2 regions of the Streptomyces sp. NPDC093261 genome follow, and region 1 is predicted to be linked to the other one. Evidence: riboswitches for the same ligand, from Rfam matches in the RefSeq annotation. Region 1 holds a riboswitch; the other holds the start of a gene.
The links. Region 1 has a riboswitch for guanidine ahead of ACIP94_RS35100 (MBL fold metallo-hydrolase). Riboswitches for the same ligand answer to the same signal wherever they lie in the genome.
Positions count from the first base shown of each region.

Region 2: it holds a riboswitch for guanidine, as region 1 does, so the genes downstream of both, ACIP94_RS05775 (DMT family transporter) here and ACIP94_RS35100 (MBL fold metallo-hydrolase) in region 1, are expected to answer to the same signal.

Region 1 is NZ_JBIVNO010000027.1:65,938-73,860, reverse strand. Features, by position in the region: gene ACIP94_RS35110 (MFS transporter) at 1-853, shown strand, start outside; gene ACIP94_RS35105 (hypothetical protein) at 944-1,150, opposite strand; gene ACIP94_RS35100 (MBL fold metallo-hydrolase) at 1,339-2,217, opposite strand; guanidine-III (ykkC-III) riboswitch at 2,230-2,299, opposite strand; gene ACIP94_RS35095 (GNAT family N-acetyltransferase) at 2,307-3,578, opposite strand; partial or broken gene ACIP94_RS35090 (SDR family NAD(P)-dependent oxidoreductase) at 3,792-4,603, opposite strand; gene ACIP94_RS35085 (hypothetical protein) at 5,047-5,190, shown strand; gene ACIP94_RS35080 (MalY/PatB family protein) at 5,215-6,456, opposite strand; gene ACIP94_RS35075 (DUF2243 domain-containing protein) at 7,173-7,736, shown strand; gene ACIP94_RS35070 (cytochrome c oxidase assembly protein) at 7,736-7,923, shown strand, end outside.
Region 2 is NZ_JBIVNO010000001.1:1,279,607-1,287,529, reverse strand. Features, by position in the region: gene rdgB (RdgB/HAM1 family non-canonical purine NTP pyrophosphatase) at 1-402, shown strand, start outside; tRNA gene ACIP94_RS05800 (tRNA-Leu) at 468-552, opposite strand; gene ACIP94_RS05795 (HNH endonuclease signature motif containing protein) at 595-1,617, opposite strand; gene bcp (thioredoxin-dependent thiol peroxidase) at 1,759-2,226, opposite strand; gene ACIP94_RS05785 (DUF3618 domain-containing protein) at 2,392-2,730, shown strand; gene ACIP94_RS05780 (co-chaperone GroES) at 2,774-3,115, shown strand; guanidine-III (ykkC-III) riboswitch at 3,215-3,273, shown strand; gene ACIP94_RS05775 (DMT family transporter) at 3,306-3,626, shown strand; gene ACIP94_RS05770 (transglycosylase domain-containing protein) at 3,666-6,125, opposite strand; gene ACIP94_RS05765 (ABC transporter permease) at 6,329-7,129, shown strand; gene ACIP94_RS05760 (ABC transporter permease) at 7,242-7,923, shown strand, end outside.

The sequences.
Region 1 (7,923 bases):
GCACGACGGATACGCCAGCGCGCGCATCCTCACCGCCTGGGTCGTCGCCTTCGCGGCCCTGACCGGCTTCGTTCTCGTCGAGCGGGCCAGCGCCGCGCCGCTGCTCGACCTGAGCCTGTTCCGCTCGGCGTCGTTCAGCGCGGTCATGTTCGTCGCGGCCGTCTCGCTGTTCGGCTTCACCGGCGTCGCCATCCTGTCGGTGCTCTTCTACGAACGCGTCCAGCAGCTTTCCGCGCTGGATGTGGGATGGCGCCTGCTGGCCTTCTTCGGCGTCTACGTCATCGTGGCGTACGGGACAGGACGCGTCATCCGCCGTACCGGCTTCAAGCTGCCCCTGACCCTGGGCTTCCTCCTCGGGGCGGCCGCCGACGCCGAACTGACCACCATGGACCCGCACACCCCCTACACACGGGTGTGGTGGCTGTACGCGCTCTTCGGCGCCGCGAGCGGAATGGTGGCCGCGCCGAGTACCGCCGCGGCGCTGGTGAGCGTCTCCCACGAACGCGCCGGCATGGCATCCGGAGCCGTCAACGCCTTCCGCCAGGTCGGGTCCGTCATGGGCTCGTCCCTGCTCGGCGCCCTGCTCGCCAACCGGCTGGCATCGCGACTGCCCGACCGGCTCGGCGCCCACCACGTCCCGCGCGCCGCCTGGCCCGCCGTCGAGCACGCCGTCTCCACCGGCTCCGGCGGCGGAGCGGCTCCGCCGAACGTGACCGCCGCCGTGGCCGATGCCTTCACCGCCGGAGTGCACGCCGGCATGGCCGTCATCGCCGGGGTGTTCCTGTGCGCGGCCCTCGCCGCGGTCTTCCTGGTGCACAACCGCCCCCACCACACCACCGCCGCGACGAACTGACAGCGCGGATCAGTCAGGGGGTCCTTCTCGATGGGCTCCTGGCCGCCGAGGCGGCAGGAGCCCATCCCCTTGCGACGCGCGCGGCGAATGTCAGGACGCAGCCGCGCGTACCGAGCCCACGGGCAGGTTGTGGCCCTCTACCCGCACCTCCGCGCGCCCCGGCGAAAGCCCACCGGCAGGCCACGACAGTGTCAGATCCCTGCTCTCGCCGGGCAGCAGACACAGACAGTTGTCGCTGTAGAGCGTCGGGAGGACCCGCTGACCGCTCTCGGCGTCGAGGAGCGAGACACGCACCATGGCCGCGACCGCCGCGGCTCGGAGACGTCATGGCCGTCGGCGCCCTCCGAGTGACGGGGGATCAGGGCCCGTTGCCCGACGCGGCCGAGATCGAAGGCCTGCTCGGTCTGTCGGCCGGTGCGGGGGAGCGGCTCAGTGAACTCCGCGCGGACGCATGAACCTCACCTGGTGCCCGGCACGGCCGCGGATCAGGTTCCCGGGCACAGGATGAAGTCGGGATAGGCGCGTCGAGCGGGCCGGTCACCGATCTCCGCGAGCGCCGCGCGGATCTCCCGCAGATGGCCTGTGGTCATCTCCAGCGCGGGCTCGTCGGGCTGGTAGATGGTGCGGATCGGGTAGTCCACGCCCGGCCGGCGGGTCATCTCGATATGGCAGCCGAGCACGTGGGTGACCGGCCGGCGGTCGGAGAACTCGATCAGGCGGTCGATGGTCCGGGTGAAGGCGGCCCAGTCCTGGATGTAGAGCCTGCCGGGGTAGACCGTGTCACCTGTGAGCAGAAACCCGGTCCACGGGTCGTAGAAGGTCACCGCCGCTTCGTGATGACCCGGGGTGGCCAGACACTCCAGCACCCGGCCGCCCAGGTCGATCCGCGCCACGGCGTCGGGGTCCTCGGCGAACCCGAAGTACTCCCAGGCGGCGCACCGTTCCGCACCCACCACCGTGGTGGCGGGACGGTCGACGAACTGCGCGTCGCCCGCGACATGGTCGCCGTGCGGGTGGGTGTGCAGGACCAGCAGGCCGTACTCGTCCCGGGGGTGCCGGGAGAGCCACTCCGAGACGAGTTCGTCGACGGTCCGGCGCAGGGGAAGGAACTCCTCGGAGGCGGTGGCACCGGTGTCGATCAACACCGCCTGAGCGTTTCCGAACAGCACGAACAGAAACGGCGCTTCATAGTCGACCGCCATGTTCTGCCGAAGGATGAACGTGTGCTCGTCGTAGCCGTGGACCTGGATGTCCGGGTCCGAGTTGTGCTTGGCCGACGGCGAACCATGGATCCATCGGACGTCGAGCGCACGCGGCTCGGGCACCCCACCGGTGAAATCGACCCACGACATGCCCGCATCCATGACGACTCCTTCGGTGCGTCGTCTTGGCAGGCCGGGTACGGCGCACATCTCGTCCGGGGCAGGCACTGATACGAGCCGCCGCCGGGAAGCTACCACGACGCAGGCCGGCTGATCATGGCAGCGACCGGCGACCGGCGGGCGGCGACCGGCGACCGGCGGGCGGGCGAGGCCGGCGCGGAACTCGTGCCAGGGCAAGGGGTTGGCCGCGAGGGCGCGGGGGTCGAGTTCCAGGCGGTTGCCGTGGATGTCCCGCAGGAGCAGGTGGGCGGAGACGCCGTAGTGCTGAAGGACGGCTGCCAGAGCGCCCGTGTGGACGATGCGCCTACGCCAAGGTGCGTACCGCACGCCAGTCCGGGCCCGCATGCACTCGATGCGGCAGCAGCACCGCGCATATCGCGGCCGACAGGGTGACCCGGAGCAGGGCGCGCACCCCCGCGGTTGATGCCAACCTCGAGGCTGCTCGCGTCCGGATGCGGGGACGGCTGTGTGAGCCTGCGGTCGGTGTGGGTGCCGTCCGGAGGGGCCGTAGGCGTCGCCGCGGCCAGCGTACTCGTTGCCGAGGTCGCTTCTTCCGGGGAGTGGTCGCTAGCGCTGAGCCGAGCCCGTGACACGGGGCTCCCCGCCGCGTAGTGGACGTACTCGCGAACCAGACGGAAACCGGCGTTCCAGGCCAGGAGGCGGCTGGCGCGGTTGTGGAGCGAGCAGTTCCAGCTGGGGATGTGGCCCCGGGCCGTGATGTCCCCGCACAGGGAGGTGACGCAGGCCAGTGCGAGGTGATGGCGTCTGCGGTCGGGGACGGTGTGGACGGCCACGTCCTCGTGGCGACTGCCGCGGAAGTAGGTGCAGGCCACCGCCAGGATGCGACCGATGCGGCCCACCGCTGCCCAGGCGTGGCCGGAGGCGGCGAGGCCGCGCGGCCCGCCCCAGCTTGCCGAGAGCCAGGACGCGTCCGGGCCGAGGCCGTGCACGGCCTCGGCGTCCGCCGGTTTCAGGTGCCGCACGGTCACCGCGTGCGGAACAGTGGCGGGCTGAGGCGTGGTCTGGAGCGTCCCGATCATGCGCTCCCAGGGGGTGAGCCGGTCGAAGGCGGCCCCGAGGGCGGGCAGAAACCGTGCCGGAGCTTCGACACGGTTGCCGGCCAGTGGGGCGAGGAGATTGGGAGTGAGTTCCTCCGGACTGCCGCGCAACACGACGTGGCCGGCGCAGGAGACGGCGACCGTGCTCGGCTGGATGCGTCGGTCGCCCCACCAGCGGCCGATCCCTGTGGCCAGCACATGTGCGGCGATCGCGGCGGGGCCGGGCGAGACGGTGGAGAACCAGTGCGCGAGCACGCGGCGGTCCGGTGGCGAGATCTCGATCATCAATGCCTCGTGAGGGTGGGGAGGGTATACGGATCGGGCGGGCGACCGGGACATCGCTGTCCCCCGTCGCCCGCCCTGACGTGGACGGCGTGCGCCGCCACGTTCGGTCAGCTCTGGCCGGGCTTGTGGCCGCCGTTGGCCTTCTTCCTGCGGCGGGTCTTCTTCTTGCGTGCGCGCTTGGACACGGACAACTCCTGCTGTTCGAAGGGAGCTTCAGGCGGCGCTTCGGCCGACCAGGAGACTCGCCAGCTTGTTCAGGCGCTTGACCGTGCGGTCCTCGGTCGCGGCCGGGGCCGGTTCGACCCGCTCGTCACGGTCGTAGTAGGCGCCGTTGACGATCTCGACGGCCGGATCGCACAGCCGGACCACGTGCGTGGCGCCCTCGGCGGCGGAGACGCCCTCGTGCGCGTAGAGCGGCAGCAGGGCGGTGTCGCAGACGCCCGGGTGGACGGACACGGCGGTGACCCGCGGGTCGGCCGCGAAGACCGTGAGGGCGAGCTGCGACTGCGCGTAGGCCGCGATACGGGAGTAGCGGCGGGCGCGGTTGGGGTCGGCCCACTGGATGGAGGCCGCGCGGTGCAGGGAGGACGAGACGTTGACGACGCGGCCGCCCGGCTCGGAGGTCAGCGCCGGCTCCAGCAGGCAGGTCAGCAGGTAGTGGGCGAGGAAGTTGACCTGGAAGGCGATCTCGTTGCCGTCGGCGGTGACCGTGTGCCGCTCGGGCGCGGCCATGCCCGCGTTGTTGACGAGGACGTCGAGGTGCGGGTGGGCGGAGACGATCGTGTGGGCCAGCGTCTCCACCTCGTCGAGGTGGGCGAAGTCCGCACCGTACGAACGCAGTTGGTCCGCCGGGACACCTGCCCGGCGACCAGGCGGTCTGCCGCCGCCTGCGCCTCCTCGGAGGTACGGCCGTGCACCAGCACGGTGGCGCCGCGCTCGGCGAGCTGCCGGGCGGTCTCGTGGCCGATGCCTGAGGTGGCGCCGGTGACGAGGACGGTGCGGGAGGAAAGGGGGGAGTCGGGCATGATCCCATCCGGAGTCGCGGGCACGCCTGCACGGCCCGGAAAGGGGCGGCGGGCGTGCGGTGAGAAAGGAGGAACGAGGGGCGCCGGAGCCGGTCAAGGCACCCCTCGGGTTCACGGAGAGCGGCGTCGAAGGGACGCGGGCGTCTTCGGGACGCGGCCGCTTCCGGTCAGCGCGGCGCACGACGCGACGGCCGAGTGGGACTCGGCGGTCGGTCGAAGAGAAGCCAGGCGCTGTTCACGAGGTCCATGGAAGCCGTGTCGCACGGCCCCGGCAAGCGGAAACGCCCTACCCTGACACGGCTCTGACGTACGCATACGGCACCTTGACGGCGAGCCACGCCATCGGGCGCGGCTCAGCCGAGGCCGGGCACCCCCGAGAGGGACACTGGTCCGCAGCGTCGGACGCGATCCGGCGGAGATCCCGGCTCTCCGCCCAGGCGCGCTTGACCGGTGACCCCGCCCGGACCGCCGCGGACGCGGCGGCGTTCGCTGCCGAGGGCGCCGAACTCGCCGTCGTCCACCTGCCATTGCCCGATGCGCCGCTGGTACTCGACCGCCCGGCCGACGAACTGGCCAAGGCGGCCTGACCAGTTCCGCGTCCACGGCGCTGGTCACAGCGCGCGCAGCGCGCGGCCCATTCTGGTCAGCGCCTGGCGCAGAATGTCCGGTGACGTCGCGAAGTTGAGCCGCACGCACCCCGCCCCACCGGAACCGAAGACATGCCCGGAGCTGAGGGCCACTGCGGCCTTGTCCAGGAACATCCTCGCGGGCCCGGCCATGTCACTCACCACCCCCGGCTCATCGGAACGCCGCTCGCTGTGCAACCCCAGACCTGTGCAGTCCAGCCAGGCCAGGTAGGTGCCCTGCGGGGGGCGGTAGCGGACGCCGGGCAGATGTTCGTCGATGAGTCGCCCCAGCAGGCACCGGTTGGCGTCAAGCCCGAGCAGCAGTTCGTCGAGCCAGGTGCCTCCGTCGCGAAACGCCGCGGTGTGGGCGATGACCCCGACATGGCTGGGCCCGTGGCTGACTTCTTCCGGCATGCGACGAAGGTCGTCGGCGGCCTCGCTCCCGGCGATCGCCAGGGCGGCCTTGAGACCGGCGAGGTTCCACGCCTTGGACGCCGAGGTCAGTGCGAAGCCGTTCTCGGAGCCCGGAACGCAGAGGAAGGGAGTGAAGGTGGCCCCGGGCAACACCAAAGGGGCGTGGATCTCGTCGGACACCACCCGTACGCCGTGCCTCCGGGCCAGCTCCGCGATGGCTTGCAGCTCGTCGCGGGTGTGGACGACACCTGTCGGGTTGTGGGGGTTGCTCAGCAGGAACGCCGCGCGGCGGCCGTGGCTTCGGGCTCGTACGAACGCGTCTTCCAGGACCCCGAGGTCGATGCGCAGGTCCTGTCCAAGCCGTGCCTCGATGACTTCCCTGGCGGCGTGGGCGATGAATGCGTAGAAGGGCGGGTACACCGGTGAGCACACGACGACGGCGTCACCGGGGTCGGTTGTCAACCGGAGCACTTCGACGATGCCCATCATGACGTCGGGCACGAGGGCCGTGTGTGCGATGCGCAGGTCTTCCCAGCCCCATCGCGCGCGGGCGAACTCCGCGAGTGCCTCGGCGTAGGCGCTCCCGTACGGGTAGCCGGTGTCGCCGAGGTCGACCGTCGAGTGCAGCGCTTTCACGATGGGAGGTGCGAGAGGCACATCCATCTCCGCGACCCACAGCGGGAGCACCTCTTTGGGGTATACGCGCCACTTCATGCTCGTGCGCTGCCGCAGCTGCTCAAGAGACAGCTGCCTGAGGGGATTCGCGCGCCCGCCCTTCGAGTCGTCGCACCCCGCCCTCTCCTTGCGATCCATTGGTCTGCGCTCCCGTGGCCGTGTAGAAGCGTGCTCGTGAGTTCGTGGGCACTCTCATAGTGGCCCCGCTGCCCGCCGACTGCTCCTCTGCGTGCCGGCGCCCGTGCCGCACCGGATCCCTTTGGCAGAGGCCGCGACGGTGCCCTCGCCCCGCGAGGCCGCCCGGGCTCCGGACTGGCCGGCGCAGTGCGCGGTGGTGGTGGCCGTGGGCCTGCTGACCGCCGCGCTCAGCGAGGCCGGACGGCGTGGCTGGTCCGATCCCGCCGGCCTCGCCGGGGTGGGGCCGGCCGCCTCGGTCGCCGCGGCGGCGCCCTCGCCGGCTCGACCGCCACCGTGGTGGGCGCCGTGTCACCGGCGTACGCCGGGGGCGCCTCCGCCGTGTTCAACACCACCCGCCGGATCGGCAGCGCCACCGGCGTGGCACTCGGGGGAAGCCTGCTCGCCACGTACGCCGGCTACGGGGCCGGGCAGCGCACCGGTATGGCCATCGGCGCGCTCGCCCATCTGACCGCCGCCGGCCTCGCGTGTCTGTGCGTGCCGACGGAGTCCGAAAGCCGTAGGCCGTGCCGGGGCCGCCGAGCGGGCCGGAGCGGTCTTCGACTGCGCGTAGGCCGTGCGGAGGAACCGGTTGCGCGGGGGGCACCACGGCCGTTCGGCCGGGAAAGGACAACAGGGGAGCGTCGGCAGACCCCTACGGACGGGACGGAGACAGGGTGATGGCAGCCACCACCGCGAGCGAGGCCCGGACGGCTCTGGCGCCGGTCGGTCTTCAGCTTCCGGGCATCGTGCTGGGAGTGGGGCTGGGCGGGTTCCTCGACGGCATCCTGCTGCACCAGCTACTCCAGTGGCACCACATGCTCACCAGCACCAACCACGACCGCATCGGCGTCCAGTACTACAACCCCCACACGGTCTCGGGCCTGGAGATGAACACCCTGTGGGACGGCATCTTCCACATCGTGTGCTGGATCGCCGTCCTCACCGGCCTCGCCACCCTGTACTCCAGGGTCACCCACAACCGTCGCCGGATGTGGAGGTCCCGGGTGCTGTGGGGGTGGATTCTCGTGGGCTGGGGCCTCTTCAACCTCGTCGAAGGCGTTCTGGACCACCACATCCTCGGCATCCACCATGTCCACGGCGGGCCGTATCAGGTCTGGTGGGACATCGGCTTCCTCGTCCTGGGCGCGCTGCTGCTCGCGGGTGGCTGGCTTCTGCAGCGCGGTGGACAGCCGTTCGACCCCGACGCTCCCACCGCCCGACCGGCGGGACCCGGCGTGTGATGGACCACGACACCCATCCCCTGCACCACGGTGCCGGAAGCGGCCTGCCGGAGACACTGCTGCCCGCCCTTGCCCTGGTGGTGTGCGCCGGCGCCTATCTTCGCCTCGCCCGCCTGGCCCGGCTCCGCAACCCGGGGCGGGGCTGGAGCCCCTGGCGCACGGCCGGTTTCACCACCGGCCTGGCGCT
Region 2 (7,923 bases), on a different contig from region 1:
GCCGTGGCCGACGACTCCGGCCTCTGCGTGGACGTCCTCGGCGGCGCCCCCGGCATCTTCTCGGCCCGCTGGGCGGGCCGGCACGGCGACGACAAGGCGAACCTGGAGCTGCTCCTGGCCCAGCTCGCCGACATCGACGCCCCCCACCGGGCCGCCCACTTCGCCTGCGCGGCCGCCCTGGCCCTGCCGGACGGGACCGAACGCGTGGTCGAGGGCCAGCTCAGAGGCACGCTCCGGCACGCCCCGTCCGGCACTAACGGCTTCGGCTACGACCCGATCCTCCAGCCCGAGGGCGAGAGGCGCACCTGCGCGGAACTGACCCCGGCCGAGAAGAACGCGATCAGCCACCGCGGCAAGGCGTTCCGGGCCCTGGTGCCGGTGGTGGGGGAGCTGCTGGGCTGAGTGCGGGCATCGCATGACGGAAGGCCCGGCCGGAGCGTCCGGACCGGGCCTTCGTCCTGTCGCTGTGCGGTCGGTGGGACTCGAACCCACACGGGATTTCTCCCACGGGCACCTAAAACCCGCGCGTATCGCCTATTTCGCCACGACCGCCACAAAACGGACATTTCATCTTCCTGTGCCGCTTCGTGTCGTTCAGTGTACGGGGGAGTCCGGACGCCTCGCGGCGCGCCCGCGTTTCCGGCGGCACCATGTTGCCGTCAGTGCATGGCAGTTCGGGCACAGGTACCTCAGGTTCTCGATGCGGTTGTCCAGCCAGTCACCGTTGATGTGGTCGATCTGGAGGGTGATGGGCTGCCCCAGCCACTGTCCGTGGTTTCCGCATGACACGCACCGGTAGGGGACGCCCGCCTCCTGGAGGGCCACGTGCAACCGGGTGCGGTTGGGGCGTGCGGAGCCGGCGGGGAGGACCGTCAGCACCGGCTCCGGTGCGGGCGAGCGCCGGCCCGTCTGCGAGGCGGCCCAGGGGCGCCGTACGAAGTGGCTTGTGTCCAAGCCGAGTTGGGTGGCCCTGCGGCGGACGCGCCGGTGGTTCGTGTGGTTCACCTCGAGCTCGAGTACGCGCATGACGTCGGCGTAGCTCGTGGCCCCGGCCACGGCCGAGCGCAGCGCGTCCTCGGGGATCGCCAGGCGGGAATGGCGGAAGTGGGAGGTGTCGACGTTCCACTCCCGGAACATCCGCCCCAGTGCGGCACGCGACCGGCTGTCGTCGGGGACTTCGAGGATCCTCGCCGCCCCGCGCACACTCCGGGCGGAGGCGGCCGCGCTCCGCAGCTCGTCCTCGGTGAACGGGAGGTCCAGGTGGGGGCGGTCGATGCCGGGGAAGTGGCTGATGTCGATACCGGCCGCCGTGATACGGCGCCGGATGTGCGCGAGGGTGCCGGTCGCGGGCGTGGCACCGAGTTTCAGCGCGACCTCCCGTAACGTCGTGGACGATGCTGCCGCCGCGGCGATCGCGGCGTCGGGGTATCTGCGCCAGGGGCTGCGCCGCTTGAAATGGCCGGTGTCGATCCCGTGGGCGGCGACCCGTTGCTGGAGAACGCGCCGCTGTCCGCCGCTCGGTTTGAGGCCCAGGTGGCGCATGAGGTCGTTCCAGGTATGACAGCGGGCCACGGCCGCCGCCAGCGTGTCTCGGTCATACGGCCCCGTGGCCGTCATGTTCCCTCCGTATCCGGCCGCGCGTTCGCCGCCTCGTACGGAGTAACGAACCGTTTATCGGACAGTCACGCCCTGTGTGCGCAACGGCCCGTACCGGAATCGCCGGTACGGGCCGCTCCGCTCCAGCGGAGGGCGAGGTCCCTAGACCCCCAGATCCTTGATGACCTTCGCCACGTGCCCCGTCGCCTTCACGTTGTACAGGGCGCGCTCGACCTTGCCCTCCTCGTCCACGATCACCGTGGAGCGGATGACGCCGACGACCGTCTTGCCGTACAGCTTCTTCTCGCCGAACGCGCCGTAGGCCTCCAGGACCTTCTTGTCCGGGTCGGCGAGCAGGGTGACCTTCAGGTCCTCCTTCTCGCGGAACTTCGCGAGCTTCTCCGGCTTGTCGGGCGAGATGCCGATGACGTCGTAGCCGGCGCCCGCCAGCAGTTCGAGGTTGTCCGTGAAGTCGCACGCCTGCTTGGTGCAGCCGGGGGTGAGCGCGGCGGGGTAGAAGTACACGATGACCTTGCGGCCCTTGTGGCCGGCCAGGGAGACCTCGTTGCCGTCGGCGTCCGGGAGGGTGAAGGCGGGTGCGGTGTCGCCGGGCTGGAGTCGCTCGCTCATCGTCGTTACCTCACAAGCAGGGGGCGGTTACCCGACGAGCCTAATCCGCCTCCGGCCACTCCCGAGGGGTGCCGATGGGTACGTTCGGCGAGGAGCTGACAGACTGTCGACCACAGATACAGGAATTGCACGGAACACGTCGCAAACGACCACGGAGGAAGCGCGGTGGCGGACACGTCGAGCACACCGGACACCAGAACTCCGGCAGAGATCGAGGCGGACATCAAGCGCCGCCGCGAAACGCTGGCCGAGACGCTCGACGAGATCGGCGTCCGGGTGCACCCGAAGACGATCGTCGGGGACGCCAAGGCCAAGGTCGTCTCCCATATCGACAACACGCTCGGGCGGGCCTACGTGAGCGCGAACCGGGTCGTCGGCGAGGTGAAGGGGCAGCTTGTCACGGAGGAGGGCGCGCCGCGCCTGGAGCGCATCGTGCCCGTGGCTCTGGTCGTGGTCGGGGTCGTGGGCCTGCTCGCCCTCGGTGCCCGGCGGCGCAAGGGCTGACCCGGCCGCGCACGAAGCCGTCGGAGACAGGTAGGTTCGGGGCGTGAGCGAGAAGACCCACCACGACAAATTGCCCATCCGGATGCTGCACGACCGCGTGCTGGTGCGGCAGGACGCCGCCGAGGGCGAGCGCCGCTCGGGCGGCGGCATCCTGATCCCCGCGACCGCGGCCGTCGGCCGGCGCCTCGCCTGGGCCGAGGTCGTCGCGGTCGGGCAGAACGTACGGACCGTGGAGCCCGGCGACCGGGTTCTGTTCGACCCGGAGGACCGGGCCGAGGTCGAGGTGCGCGGCACCGCGTATGTGCTGATGCGTGAACGCGATCTGCACGCCGTGGCCGCGGACCGCTTCGAGGGGTCGGAGGACTCCACGGGGCTGTACCTGTAGGCCCCTGGCCTGGCGGCCCCCCGGCCCGCGCGAGCGGCGGGCGAAAGGGGCTGGTGACCCTTGTCATCAGCCCCTTTCGCCTGTTCTTCGCTACGGTGGGCGGACCCGCGAGGGACCCGACGAGACGCGCCGTACCGGGATCGCAAAGACGACGCACCCCCTGTTGATCACCGGAACACGAGGTGCCCCCATGGCGTGGGTCCTGCTCGTCCTCGCCGGCCTGCTCGAGGTCGTCTGGTCGGTCGGTATGAAGTACACCGACGGATTCACCCGCCTCTGGCCGAGCCTGGCCACCGGCGCGGGCATCGTCGCCAGCATGCTGCTGCTGTCGTACGCCGCCAGGTCCCTGCCCATCGGTACGGCGTACGGCGTCTGGGTGGGCATCGGCGCGGCCGGCGCGGCGGTCCTGGGCATGACCGTGCTCGGCGAGCCCGCGACCGCCGCGAGGATCTTTTTCGTGGTGCTGCTGCTGGTGGCCGTGGTGGGGCTGAAGGTGACCTCGGGTCGCTGACCCCACCCGTCGGCGGCGACGACCGCCCGGCTGCCCCGCTCAGAACCCCATGCCGCCCGTTGTGCCGCCCGGCCCGGAGGCTCCGCCGTCGCCGGTCGTCCCGCCGGCCCCGGTCGTGCCCCCGTCGCCGGTCGTACCGCCCGTGCCCGTGGTGCCGCCGGTGCCGGTCGTCCCGCCGTCCCCGGTGGCGCCGGTGTCCGTGGTGCCGCCCGTGCCGGTGGTGCCACCGGTGTCCGTGGTGCCGCCGGTCCCGCTGGGGCCGCCGGGACCGGTCGGGCCGCCGGGGCCGGTGCCGCCGCCAGTCTGCCCCCGGGTCTGGCCCTGGTTTTGCCCCTGGTCGCTCTGGCCGCCCGTCGTGCCGCCGTTGCCCTGGTCGCCGGTGGTGCCGGAGGGCTGGTCCGTGGGGCCCGTGGAGGGTTCCAGGGTCTGGTCGGCGCCGGCCTGGAGCCGGAGGTCGAAGTCGTTGGCCGGCTTGCCCTTCAGCGCCTCCTTGGTGAACTGGGCCCAGATCTGCGCGGGCGCGCCGCCGCCGTTGATGCGAGGCAGGCCCATGGCGCCGTACAGGGGCTTGTGGGCGGCCGTGACCGGGTCCTGGCCCATCACGGAGACCACTGTGGCGAGGTCGGGGGTGTAGCCCGCGAACCAGGCCGCCGTGTCCTCCTCCGCGGTGCCGGTCTTGCCGGCGGCGGGGCGGCCCGCGGCGAGGGCGTTGGTCGCCGTGCCGTTCTGGACGACGCTCTGCAGGACCGAGGTCGTGGTGTCGGCGGCCTCGCGGCTGACGGCCTGGCCGGTCTTGCGTTCGGGCAGCGGGACCACGTCCTGACCGTCCTTGGTGATCTTGTCGATCAGGGTGTACGCGCCGTGCTCGCCGTGGTTGGCGAGCGTCGCGTACGCCTCCGCCATGTCCAGGACGCTGGCGGTGGCCGTGCCGAGCGCGATGGACGGGTAGGGGTTCAGGTCCTTGGTGCCGGAGGGGATGCCGAGGTCGACCGCGGTCTGCCTGACCTTCGCCGGGCCGACGTCCACGGCCATCTGCGCGTACACCGAGTTGACCGACTTGTCGGTGGCGCTGCGCACGGTGATGTCGCCGTAGGAGTGGCTGTCCTCGTTCTCGGGGGCGTACACGCCGCCGGTCCAGCCCTGGACGGGGCGCTGGTTGGTCCCGTCGTAGACGGTGTTGGGCGTGATGGGGCGGCCGTCCTGGGTGCGGGAGCCGTTCTCCACGGCGGAGGTGAAGACGAACGGCTTGAAGGTGGAGCCGACCTGGAAGTCGCCGCGTGTGGCGTTGTTCGTGTACTGCTTCACGTAGTCGATGCCGCCGTACATGGCGAGGACCTTGCCGGTGTGCGGGTCGACGGCGGCGCCGCCCGCGCGGACGTAGGTGTCGACCTTGCGGTTCTTCGTGTCCAGCTTGGACATGAGCTGGTCGTCGACCGCGCTGACGAAGGCGTCCTGCTTGCTCTTCTGCAGGGTGGTGGTGATGCGGTAGCCGCCGGCGGCGAGCTGGTCCGAGTCGACGATCTTGTTCTCGAGCAGATAGTCCCTGATCGCGTCGAGGAGGTAGCCGCGCTGGCCGGACAGGCCGGTGGAGGCGGTGGCCTCCTTCGGCATGGGGAACTTCATGCCGGCGCGCTGGGAGCCGCTGAGCCAGCCCTTCTTGACCATGCCGTCGAGGACGTAGTTCCAGCGGGCCTCGGCCGCGCCCTTGTTCTCCGGGTGCGCGACGACGTCGTACTCGCTGGGCGCGTTGAGCAGCGCGGCGAGGTAGGCGCCCCTGGCCGGGTCGAGGGCCACGGCGTCGACGCCGTAGTAGGCCCGGGCGGCGGCCTGGATGCCGTAGGCGTTGCGGCCGAAGAAGCTGGTGTTGAGGTAGCCCTCGAGGATGTCGTTCTTGCTCTTCTCGCGGTCCAGCTTGATCGAGATGAAGAACTCCTTCACCTTGCGGGTGATGGTCTGTTCCTGGCCCAGGTAGTAGTTCTTGACGTACTGCTGGGTGATCGTGGAGCCGGACTGCTTGCCCTTGCCGGTGGCGGTGTTCCAGCCGGCGCGGACCATCGCCTTGGGGTCGACGGCGGACTCGCTGTAGAAGTCGCGGTCCTCGGCGGCGAGCACGGCGTGCTGGGCGTCCTTGGAGATCTGTGCGAGGCCGACGTTCTCACGGTTGACCTTGCCGTCGCGGGCGATCTCGGTGCCGTCCGCGTACAGGTAGACGTTGCTCTGCTTGGTCGCCAGCGCGTTGGCCGGTGGGATCCTGACCATGGAGTAGCCGAGGGCGAACAGGCCGAGGAGCAGCAGGATCCCGACCACGCAGGTGCCGAGCACCATCCGCCAGGTGGGCAGCAGCCGGCGCCATCCGGTGCGCCCGGGCCGCTTCGGCCTGTCGCCGGACCCGGGCTGCGGACCCGTGGCCGCGGGCCGCGGGTCCAAGGCCGCGGGCCGTGGCGGCTGTGTGGTCGCCACGCCCTTGCTGCTCTGCTGCGGCTGCGGCTCGTCGCTCATTGTGGTGCCGGACTCCCGTTTCGCGTCGTACGTTCCCGTACGCCCTCATACGCCATGTGCGCCCCCTGATGAAGACTGTCGCACCAACTGTTCCGTTCCCGGTACGCCGGAGCTGCCGCAGCGGAAAAACGTGTGGTACGCCACTCCCTCCGCGCGCTAGGCTCCTGCGCTTCGCTCCGGCACGCGTCGAAGGAGGTTCTGCCGTGGGGACAGGGCGGCTGTACGCCGCTGTCGCCGCCGGTGGTTTCCGGCGGTACGCGACCTACCGGACCGCGACCGCGGCGGGGGTGTTCACCAACACAGTCTTCGGATTGATCTTGGCATACACCTACCTTGCCCTGTGGCACGAACGGCCCCATCTCGGGGGGTACGACGAGGCGCAGGCGTTGACGTATGTATGGGTCGGGCAGGCGCTGCTGATGACCGTCTCGGTGATGGGCGGCGGCTTCGAGGACGAGCTGATCGAACGCATCCGCACCGGCGACGTCGCGATCGATCTGTACCGGCCCGCCGACCTCCAGCTGTGGTGGCTGGCCGGGGACCTGGGCCGGGCTTCGTTCCATCTGCTGGCACGGGGCGTGCTGCCGATGGCTGCCGGCGCGCTCCTCTTCCCGCTGGCCCTGCCCTCCCGCCCGCTGGTCTGGGTGGCCTTTCTGGTCGCCGTCCTGCTGGGCGCGGTGGTCAGCTTCGCGATCCGCTTCCTGGTCGCGCTGAGTGCGTTCTGGCTGATGGACGGGGCGGGTGTGGCGCAGATCTCCTGGATCACGGCCCTGTTCTGCTCGGGGATGATGCTGCCGCTGAACGTCTTCCCGGGCGCGCTCGGCGAGATCGTGCGCGCCCTGCCGTGGGCGTCGCTGATCCAGGCGCCGACGGACGTCCTGCTGGGCACGGCGGACCCGGCGGCCGTCTACGTCCGCCAGCTCGCCTGGGCCGTGGTGCTGCTGACGGCCGGGCGGATGCTCCAGTCCGCGGCGACGCGCCGGGTGGTGGTGCAGGGTGGCTGAGGAGACGGACGAGGGGACGTACGAGGGGACGTACGAGAGGGCGCGCGGGGGGACGTACGAGGTGACGTACGAGAGGGCGCGCGGGGGGACGTACGAGGGGACGTACGGGGACATGCGCGGGCAGACGTACGAGGGCGTGGACGCGGGGGTGAAGGTGGGAGCGGACGTCGCCGTGGGCGCGTACGCCGACGGGGCCGGTGGAGGCCGGGGTCCCCGGCCCCTCCGGCGGGGCGGGGAGACGTACGGCCGGGTGCGCGAGGGACTGCGCGCCTACCGGCTGATCACCGCGATGTGGATCCGCTCCACGATGGCCTACCGGGCCTCGTTCGTGATGACCACGCTTGCCAACCTCGTGGCGACCGCGCTGGACTTCGTCGCGATCCTGCTGATGTTCTCGCGGGTCGACGTCCTCGGCGGGTACCGGCTGCCCGAAGTCGCCTTCCTGTACGGCCTGTCGGCGACCGCGTTCGGGCTCGCGGACCTCGCGATCGGCTCCATGGACCGGCTGGGGCGGCGGGTGCGCGACGGCACGCTGGACACCCTGCTGGTGCGTCCCGCGCCCGTGCTGGCGCAGGTCGCCGCGGACCGCTTCGGGCTGCGCCGGCTCGGCCGGGTCACCCAGGGGGCGGGCGTCCTCGGGTACGCGCTCACCGCGCTCGACGTCGACTGGACCCCGCTCAAGGTGGCGATGATCCCGCTCATGCTGCTCAGCGGCGGCCTGATCTTCGGCGCGCTGTTCGTGGCGGGCGCGGCCTTCCAGTTCGTCGCGCAGGACGCCGCCGAGGTGCAGAACT